DNA from 3 places in the Blautia caccae genome. Region 1 is predicted to be linked to each of the others. Evidence: a T-box and tRNA genes for the amino acid it is inferred to sense, from the RefSeq annotation. Region 1 holds a T-box; the other regions hold tRNA genes.
What was found. The T-box of region 1 lies ahead of leuS (leucine--tRNA ligase). A T-box ahead of a tRNA ligase gene usually reads a tRNA of that ligase, here a tRNA-Leu.
Positions count from the first base shown of each region.

Region 2: it has a tRNA-Leu gene. The T-box ahead of leuS (leucine--tRNA ligase) is inferred to sense a tRNA for this amino acid. The anticodon was not compared.
Region 3: it has a tRNA-Leu gene. The T-box ahead of leuS (leucine--tRNA ligase) is inferred to sense a tRNA for this amino acid. The anticodon was not compared.

Region 1 covers NZ_JBBMFP010000002.1:124,020-127,143, forward strand. Annotated here, with positions in the region: gene WMO65_RS02420 (hypothetical protein) at 1-1,516, shown strand, start outside; T-box leader at 1,607-1,837, shown strand; gene leuS (leucine--tRNA ligase) at 1,930-3,124, shown strand, end outside.
Region 2 covers NZ_JBBMFP010000030.1:27,103-30,226, forward strand. Annotated here, with positions in the region: gene WMO65_RS23370 (CHAP domain-containing protein) at 1-145, shown strand, start outside; gene WMO65_RS23375 (hypothetical protein) at 461-688, opposite strand; tRNA gene WMO65_RS23380 (tRNA-Ser) at 1,125-1,186, shown strand; tRNA gene WMO65_RS23385 (tRNA-Leu) at 1,228-1,308, shown strand; gene WMO65_RS23390 (hypothetical protein) at 1,378-1,533, opposite strand; gene WMO65_RS23395 (coenzyme F420-0:L-glutamate ligase) at 1,645-2,847, opposite strand.
Region 3 covers NZ_JBBMFP010000016.1:54,824-57,947, forward strand. Annotated here, with positions in the region: gene WMO65_RS17010 (AraC family transcriptional regulator) at 1-874, opposite strand, end outside; tRNA gene WMO65_RS17015 (tRNA-Leu) at 1,287-1,372, opposite strand; tRNA gene WMO65_RS17020 (tRNA-Tyr) at 1,408-1,489, opposite strand; cobalamin riboswitch at 1,686-1,865, shown strand; gene nikB (nickel ABC transporter permease) at 2,054-2,992, shown strand; gene nikC (nickel transporter permease) at 2,994-3,124, shown strand, end outside.

The sequences.
Region 1 (3,124 bases):
CAACATTCACGAGAGTGGATTCTGGTTCTTCCTGGTCGCCATTGTAGTGGTGATACTGGCAGTATACGGAATCAGGAAACGCTTCCACAGTGTGGGGGACGTAAAAAAGAACAAGGTGATGAAGGGCGGACTGCTGGTGATCGGAGCGATCATTGTTGTGTACGCCATCGGAAGCCTGCTGTCATCCCCCATTATCAATGCCAACAAGTATCAGAAGATTGTTATCCCCGAAGAAAGAGATTTTACAGAAGATATTGAGGAAATCAGCTACAACCAGATTCCTCTTCTCGATAAAGATTCCGCAGGACTTCTGGGAAACAGAAAGATGGGAAGCATGGTGGATATGGTCTCCCAGTTTGAGGTCAGTGATATCTACTCACAGATCAATTACCAGGGACAGCCTTACCGGGTGACCCCTCTTGTCTACGCCAGCCCCATCAAATGGCTGACGAACCAGAAAGAGGGCATTCCGGCCTATATCCGAATCGATATGGCAACCCAGAATACAGAGCTTGTGAAACTGGATGAGGGTATCAAATATTCCGAGTCCGAATATTTCAACAGAAATATTTACAGGCATCTGCGGTTCAATTATCCCACATATATGTTTGACCAGCTCAGCTTTGAGATCAACGATGAGGGAGTTCCTTATTGGATCTGTCCGGTAAAGAAATTCAACATTGGCCTTTTCGGCGGACAGACCATCGGCAAGGTGGTCCTCTGTAATGCCATCACCGGAGAGACAACAGAATATAACATAAAAGACTGTCCCCAGTGGGTGGACCGTGCCTATCCGGCAGATCTTCTGATCCAGCTCTATAACTATCACGGAATGCTGAAAAACGGATTTTTCAACAGCGTTCTGGGACAGAAAGGCTGTCTCAAAACAACAGACGGCTATAATTATCTGGCGCTGGAGGACGACGTGTGGGTATACACAGGCATTACCTCTGTCAGCGGCGACCGCTCCAATGTGGGATTTGTGCTGATGAACCAGCGTACCATGGAGACCAGGTATTATTCCTGTGCCGGCGCGGAGGAGTATTCCGCTATGGAGTCCGCGGAAGGTCAGGTACAGAACTTAAAATATACGGCAGCCTTCCCGCTGCTTCTGAATATTTCCGGGGAGCCCACATATTTTATGGCTCTGAAAGACGGCGGAGGTCTGGTTAAGAAGTACGCAATGGTCAATATCCAGAAATACCAGAATGTAGCCATCGGAGATACCGTGGCAGAATGTGAGAAAGCCTATGTGAAGCTGCTGGCTGCCAACGGGATTTCCTCCGGCACCGAGACGCTCACTTCCCAGACCGTATCCGGTAAGATCAAGCGGGTGGCCCAGGCCGTCATGGATGGAAATTCCCACTTCTATGTGGTGCTGGAGAACAAGGATTTGGTGTTTGATTTTCCGGTTACAGAATATCCTGAAATCATAAAATATGACGTGGGAGATACCCTTACCATTGAATACACGGAAGGGGAGCCGGCCTGTACGGTGCTCTCACTGGAAGAATAGGATTTTTTTGGGAAGAAACAGCATAGAGTCTTGACAAAATCTGGCGATATCGGTAGAATAACAGATAGTCTATGACAAATAGCCAATATGAGAGAGACTTTGATGAGGAGTAGTAGAGAGTGTCCTTTATTCCAGAGAGCTGCCGGCTGGTGTGAGGCAGTATAGAGAAGCTTTTGAACTGGCCTCGGAGTTCCCGTGCTGAAAGTCGTCATGCAGGTAAGTGCGGGCGGGAGTTCCCGTTACAGAATCAAAATGAGTGCATCCGGTATTGCGGATGAATTAGAGTGGTACCACGGAAAAATAAGCCCTTTCGTCTCTAAAGTATAGTGACTAAAGGGCTTTTTCTATGCTTTGGCATAAAGCTTTAAGATGCCCGGGCGGGCATGAAAATGAAAACCAGGAGGAATGAAATTATGGCAGTACCTTATAATCATAAGGCGATTGAACAGAAATGGAGAAAAAACTGGGAAGAAAAACCAGTGAACGTAGATGACGGCCAGAAGCCAAAATACTACTGTCTGGACATGTTCCCGTATCCGTCTGGAAACGGTCTTCACGTAGGACATTGGAGAGGATATGTGATCTCTGATGTGTGGAGCCGCTATAAGATGATGCAGGGCTATTATCTGATTCATCCCATGGGATGGGACGCTTTCGGCCTTCCGGCTGAGAACTATGCCATCAAGATGGGAGTTCACCCGGCAAAATCTACAGCACAGAATGTGGCAAACATTAAAAAACAGATCAACGATATTGCAGCCATCTATGACTGGGACAGAGAAGTCAACACCACAGATCCGGGCTTCTACAAATGGACGCAGTGGATCTTTGTGAAAATGTTCAAAGAGGGTCTGGCATACGAGAAGGAGTTCCCCATCAACTGGTGTCCGTCCTGTAAGACAGGCCTTGCCAATGAGGAGGTTGTGAACGGCTGCTGCGAGCGCTGTGGTTCCACTGTGACCAAGAAGAACCTGCGCCAGTGGATGCTCCGCATCACAAAATATGCGGACCGTCTGTTAAGCGACCTGGATAAACTGGACTGGCCGGAAAAGGTGAAAAAGATGCAGTCTGACTGGATCGGAAAATCCTACGGAGCCGAGGTGGATTTCCCGGTGGACGGAAGAGACGAAAAGATCACTGTCTACACCACAAGACCGGATACCCTTCACGGCGCAACCTTCATGGTTCTGGCACCGGAGCACAAGCTGGCTGCTTCCCTGGCAACACCGGAGACAAAAGAGGCTGTGGAGAAATATATCTACGATGCTTCCATGAAATCCAATGTGGACCGTCTCCAGGACAAGGAGAAGACAGGTGTGTTCACAGGAACTTATGCAGTCAATCCGTTAAACGGCGCAAAGGTTCCCATCTGGCTGTCTGACTACGTACTGGCTGATTACGGAACAGGTGCCATCATGTGTGTACCCGCCCATGATGACCGTGACTTTGAGTTTGCCACAAAATTCAATATTCCGATCATCCAGGTTATCGCCAAGGACGGAAAAGAGATTGAAAATATGACAGAGGCCTACACAGAGGCCAGCGGCACCATGATCAATTCCGGCGAGTGGAACGGCATGGAGTCTTCTGTCCTTAAAAAAGAAGCGC
Region 2 (3,124 bases), on a different contig from region 1:
GATCGAATGGAAAAAGAATTGGTACTACATGAAATCATCTGGAGCGATGGCGGCGGATGAGCTGGTAAGGACAGGCGGCAAGGTCTACTACGTGGACAAGTCTGGTAAGATGTGCTATACTGATAAAACAGGAGCACTACTGTAACTATCAACACACAGAGTGCCACTGTAAAACGCTGTAAGGCCCCGAGTCTCCCGCCGGGGCCTTTTTAGTGCCATAAATAAAGAAAAAGAGACTATACATAAAGTACAGCCTCTTTTCATAAAAGAAGGAAACGAAGGATTTTTGCTTACTTTTATGATAACGCGTGGAATCTCTGATGTCAAGTGCAAAACGGCCGACACCATTACAGTGCCGGCCGTTCTGCGACGAAAAAGAATATTCATACCTCTGGTTGCAAATAAATGATACAACATAATTGGGATTAGAGCAATAGATAATCGTGGGCAGTTTTCGACATTAATCCTCTTTTAGTAGCCCACGTTCGTGTGCTTCTTTTACTATACGTTCAAATAATTCATCTGTAGGCTCAAATTTGCCCAGATTCGGTTCATTGTCCATTTCTTTTGCATTTCCTGCAGCTTCATCCCTGACACGCTGGCATATCCATTCAAGAAATCCTGGGTCCTGTTCAAATTCTGGGTTAGCCTCAAAATCTGGGTCATATGTTTTCTTTCTGTTTGACATTTTCATCACCTCCGAATTAAGTTTAATATCGGAGGTGATAATAATGCTACTGGTAAATAATGGGAGTTATGCGGAGGCGTGCTGCCTGTACCGGTATCCCTTGGGGCGTTCCTCTGGATAAGTCCGATAATACAGGTATAAAGCATATTGCACAGATACGTTCCCGTGTGCTGGCAGATTTGGGTTCCGGTCCAATGCCGCCCTATATAATAGGTAGGCATCGTGATTCTCAAAAATAATATTCTCTTTCATTCATGCAACCTTCTTTCAAAAAAAACAGAACATTTGTTTGTTATATACTTAATTATACGAACATATATTCTGTTTGTCAACTGTATAAAATCACCATTGACAGATATCGCAAAATACTATAAAATACCTAATGTATCAATTTCGTATCACGAGATTCTTGCAAACCCAGCATTTATGCGGTTCCGTGGCAGTTAGGTAACATGACTTTTAATCAAGTTGTCCGGGGTTCGAATCCCCGATGCTTCACTGGAACAAGCAAGTGCTTGTTCCTATTTTTTTTCTGATATGCGGATATGGCGGAATTGGCAGACGCGCCAGATTTAGGTTCTGGTGTCTACGACGTGCAGGTTCAAGTCCTGTTATCCGCAGGAATAAAATAAAAAAGGATTCCCTTCTCATTTTTACTGAGAGGAGAATCCTTTTTGTGTTCAGGCCTTTTATCTGCCTTCTGACTCTGCCACAATATCTTCCAGAACTTTGATCAAATCAGGCAGTGATTCTAATTGGACATTTCGTTCCAGAATACAGTTTTTCAGATCAATGGACAGAGTTTCAAATTTGTCCCGGATTGCCGGGGATATATAGGATGCCATAAAATCACCTCAGCAATAGGATGTGTATGCTTAGAATAAAATATGCGGGATATTGGAAAAACACCAGGATTCTGTCTGATAGAAGACTATAATCCTGGTGTTTCATTCCCGCTATTCTTTTGTATAATTGTCAAAATACCCCTGGATATAGATAATAGGCGTACCTTTATCTCCCGAACCGGAGGTCAGATCAGCCAGGGAGCCCAGCAAATCTGTCAGGCGTCTTGGTGTAGTACCCTGGGTTACCATGGTGCCTTTCAGGTTTTCTGCCTTCTCGTCTTTTTCCTGGATGTAATTCTTGATGGCAGCCTTTAACTCGTCTCCTGATAAGTCGGCAAAATCATTGTCCGCCAGGTATTTCAGCTTCACCTCATTGGGTGTTCCGTTCAGGCCGTCTGTGTAGGCCGGAGAGACTACCGGGTCAGCCAGCTCCCAGATTTTGCCCACCGGATCTTTGAATGCGCCGTCGCCGTAGATCATGACTTCCACATGTTTTCCTGTTTTTTCCAGAATGGAGCTGTGTATGGAATCAACCATTTCCTGGCAGTGGATCGGGAAAAGCTTTACCGTGTCTTCAGTGGCTTTGTTGGAGCCGAGAAGTCCGTATGTATCATTGTATCCGCTTCCGTCAATGCTCTGTGTCATGATATCATCCAGAGCGTATACTTTTTCCGCTCCGTTGGCATTCAGGATGCGCTTGGTGCGCTCTCTGCTGTGAATATCGCAGGTGAGTATGCTTTTTGTGTAGTCCAGGATCGCTTTGGGATTGTTGGCGAAAATCATCTCCACTTCTGCACCGCACTCACGGATCACATTTTTATAATAGTCCACATAGTCAACACCGGTAAATACGTGTTTTTCGTATCCGAACAATTCTCTGTATTTTTCTTCTGACAGTACGTCTGTCCATGGATTAACGCCTTTTTCGTCCATAACATCCAGATCCACAAGATGATTGCCTACTTCATCAGAAGGATAACTCAGCATGAGGACGATCTTTCTGCAGCCTTTTGCGATTCCCTTCAGACAGATGGAAAAGCGGTTCCGGCTGAGAATCGGGAAGAGGACACCAACGGTGTCATCGCCGAATTTTTCATGTACATCTTTGGCAATCTGTTCCACACTGGCATAGTTGCCCTGGGCTCTGGCAACCACCGCCTCTGTGACAGCGATTACATCTTTATCGCGAATCTCAAAAGGTTCGCTCTTTGCGGCTTCCAGCACGCAGTCCACTACGATTTCGGACAGGTTGTCACCTTCACGGATGATTGGAGCGCGGACGCCGCGGGATATGGTACCTACCATTTTAGACATTATGATATTCCCCCATTTTTAAATTTGTGGACATTGCCACCATTACTATTCTACGGTTTGTTGCCGAAATAAGCAAGTAATTCCTGACATAAAGCGACAAAAAAATTGTATCTGGCCGGAATCGTTTTGAATTGACAATATCGTTATACGATATTATAATAAAAATAAGAAATATCGAGTATCGATATCAGGGGCTCAGGAATCCGGATGCAATGGAATCCAAACCAGGGAAAAGTCAGGAAAAACCATCAAAGAGAAAAACATTTAAAAAGGAGGA
Region 3 (3,124 bases), on a different contig from region 1:
CGCCGTAAATCTCAAAGTTCATACCATTCACCTGCTCATATTCAGCGGTAGGAAGCCATTCAGAAAAAAAACGCTTATGCAAGTTATTTACAACTTCGACAACATTATCCCATTTAAACTTTTCAGACGGAAATATTACCCATGTGCTGGCAGGTATATTCGCAACTGTATATCCGTCAACCTTGCTGTTTTTATTTCTGAATGCACACTGCATATATGCGAATGTCCCGGGTTCCGTTTGTTTATAATCACATACCCCATGTACCTTGCATAAGCCGGGGCTGACAAACAGAGGTAAATCACCGGCATCTGCCGCAAGTTTTTCATATGCACCGTTCACGTAATTTTGATTCCAAAGCTCATGAGGATTGTTTGGGTGTACAGCGTTATCATGCAGAATATCTGCATTAACACCTATTCCATCTGTATTAAAAATACCCTCGTAGCCAAAAACCTGAAATGCCTCTTTGTTTTCAATGCGATAATCCATTCTTTTCTCTCCTTTGACTGAAATTTGGAAAGAAATTCTTGGGTATGCTTTAAGTGTTACACCACCAGCGCGCGCTTCCGTCGGTGTAACCCCGTGGAGTGTTCGAAACGCGCGTGAAAATGAAACCGGCGAATCGTAACCATACTTTAAAGCGAGATCAATCACTTTGATATTGCCACCTTGCTGCAGTTCCATTGCTGCCATCGTCAGCCTCCTTCTGCGAATGTATTCCGTTAGCGAAATATCGGTAATAAATGAAAACATCCGAGAGAAGTTATAAATTGAACAACAGGCAATTCGTGCCAGCACTTCTTGATCAATCTCACCTGTCAGGTTATTCTCCACATACGCGAGTGCCAAATCCATACGGGTTAATAAATCCAAAAATCTCCCTCCCTTCAAACAAAGTATACTCAATATATAAATTGCTGTCGCAACATTTTAAGCCGAGTATTGTATAATTCTATATTTATATCATACCATAGAAAAAATATCTGGAACATATCTATTATTAATATTTAACGAACCACGCTTACCTGAGCCATGTTCTGCTGGTGCGGTATCCGGGAGACGGACACAGGCACAAAGGAAACGGGGCTAAAGCGTATCAGAATCCACGATCTACACTATAGTTGTGCCACACTGCTCTATGCAAATGGTGTGGATATGAAATTCATACAGTAATAGCTTTGATATAGTACGCAACTATAGGTAATTTCTCTGTAGTCACTGTTGCGGCAGTTATACAACACAAAAAAGACTCAAACAATTACTTGTTTAAGCCTTTCCTGATTACTGCCGCAGACCGGAATCGAACCGGTACGGGTATCACTACCCACGGGATTTTAAGTCCCGGGCGTCTGCCAGTTCCGCCACTGCGGCAAAAGATATCGGATAGGCGAACCTATCCGATAAAATGGACGGTGGTGGATTCGAACCACCGAAGCAATTTGCAGCAGATTTACAGTCTGTCCCCTTTGGCCACTCGGGAAACCGTCCATGTTTTATTTAGATATGTCAGTTCTCTCTGACAAGATATTATTATAACAGATTTTTTCCAGATTGCAAGGGCTTTTTCGGTATTTATTTGAAATGAAGCGGATAGATAATGGATGGGAAATTTTTATCTATAACAAATTGTGATGTATAAAAAGTTGCAATCCATAAATATTCAAGTATAATAAAGACTTAGAGATTGATCATACAGGATATAAGTTGCTATTGCAGCATGAAAAGAGAAACCGGTGCAAGTCCGGTACGGTCCCGCCACTGTGACAGGGAGCGCTCAGATGTTATGCCACTGGACAGAAGTCCGGGAAGGTATCCGGGTGCGCTGAACTGAAGTCAGGAGAACTGCTTATATCTTTAAGATGTTTCGCACGGCTGATGGGAACTCTTGAAATAAGGGCAGGATTCTGCATTTTTTAGGTAAATTTTGAGAGTTAGGGACAGTCTGTGTATCGGGCTGTCCTTTTTTGATGCGCAGAAGGAACGCGGCTGCATCCGGCAGCGATGCGGACCGCAGATATCTCAGAGCTGTTAATAGCAATGGAGGTGAAAAGGTTGAACAAGAAAAACACAGGCAGAAGGCTGGTCCAGATTGTGATCGTACTGATGGGGATCAGTTTTTTTACATTTGGACTCACCTATCTGTCGCCGGGGGATCCGGCGGAGATCATGTTAACAGAGTGCGGCAATGTGCCCACGCCGGAACTTCTGGAAAAGACAAGGGCTGAACTGGGACTCGACAAACCGTTTCTGGTGCAGTACGGAACCTGGCTGAAGGGAGTGATGACCGGAGATATGGGAACTTCTTATTCTATGAAGGTTCCCGTGGTGGACAAACTGGTATCCTGTTTCCGGCCCACACTGGAACTGGCGCTGGCTTCTCTGGTCATCATGGTGCTGATATCCGTTCCGCTGGGAATCTTATCAGCAGTCTGCCGGAATAAATGGGTGGACTATCTGGTGCGGGCGCTGACCTTCCTTGGAGTATCGGTTCCGAACTTCTGGATCGGACTGATCCTTCTGAGTATATTCGGTGTGACGCTGCGGTGGGTAACCGTTTCCGGGGGAAGCACGGATTTCAAATCCCTGATCCTTCCCGCCGTGACTTTGGCTATTGCCATGTCCGCAAAATACACAAGACAGGTGAGGATAGCTGTTCTGGAGGAACTGAACCAGGATTATGTGACGGGTGCCCGCATGCGGGGAATCAGGGAGCGAACAATTCTGTGGAAGCATGTGCTGCCAAATGCCATGCTGCCGCTGGTGACCCTGCTGGGTCTTTCCCTGGGAAGTCTTCTGGGAGGAACCGCAGTGGTGGAGATCATTTACAACTGGCCGGGCATGGGCAGTATGGCGGTAAAAGCCATTTCCTGCAGGGATTATCCCCTGGTACAGGGCTATGTGCTGTGGATCGCACTGCTCTACATGGGAATCAATCTGCTGGTTGACCTTTCCTATACCCGTCTGGATCCCAGATTAAAGGAGGAGCGGTGATTTGAAGGTATTAAGATTTTTGAAGAACAACAAACAGTTTACCGTCTTTCTTCTTCTGGCCCTGGCAATTGCGGCAATAGCTGTCTTTGCGCCCTGGATCGCTCCGCGGGACCCCTATGATGCTGTGATGAG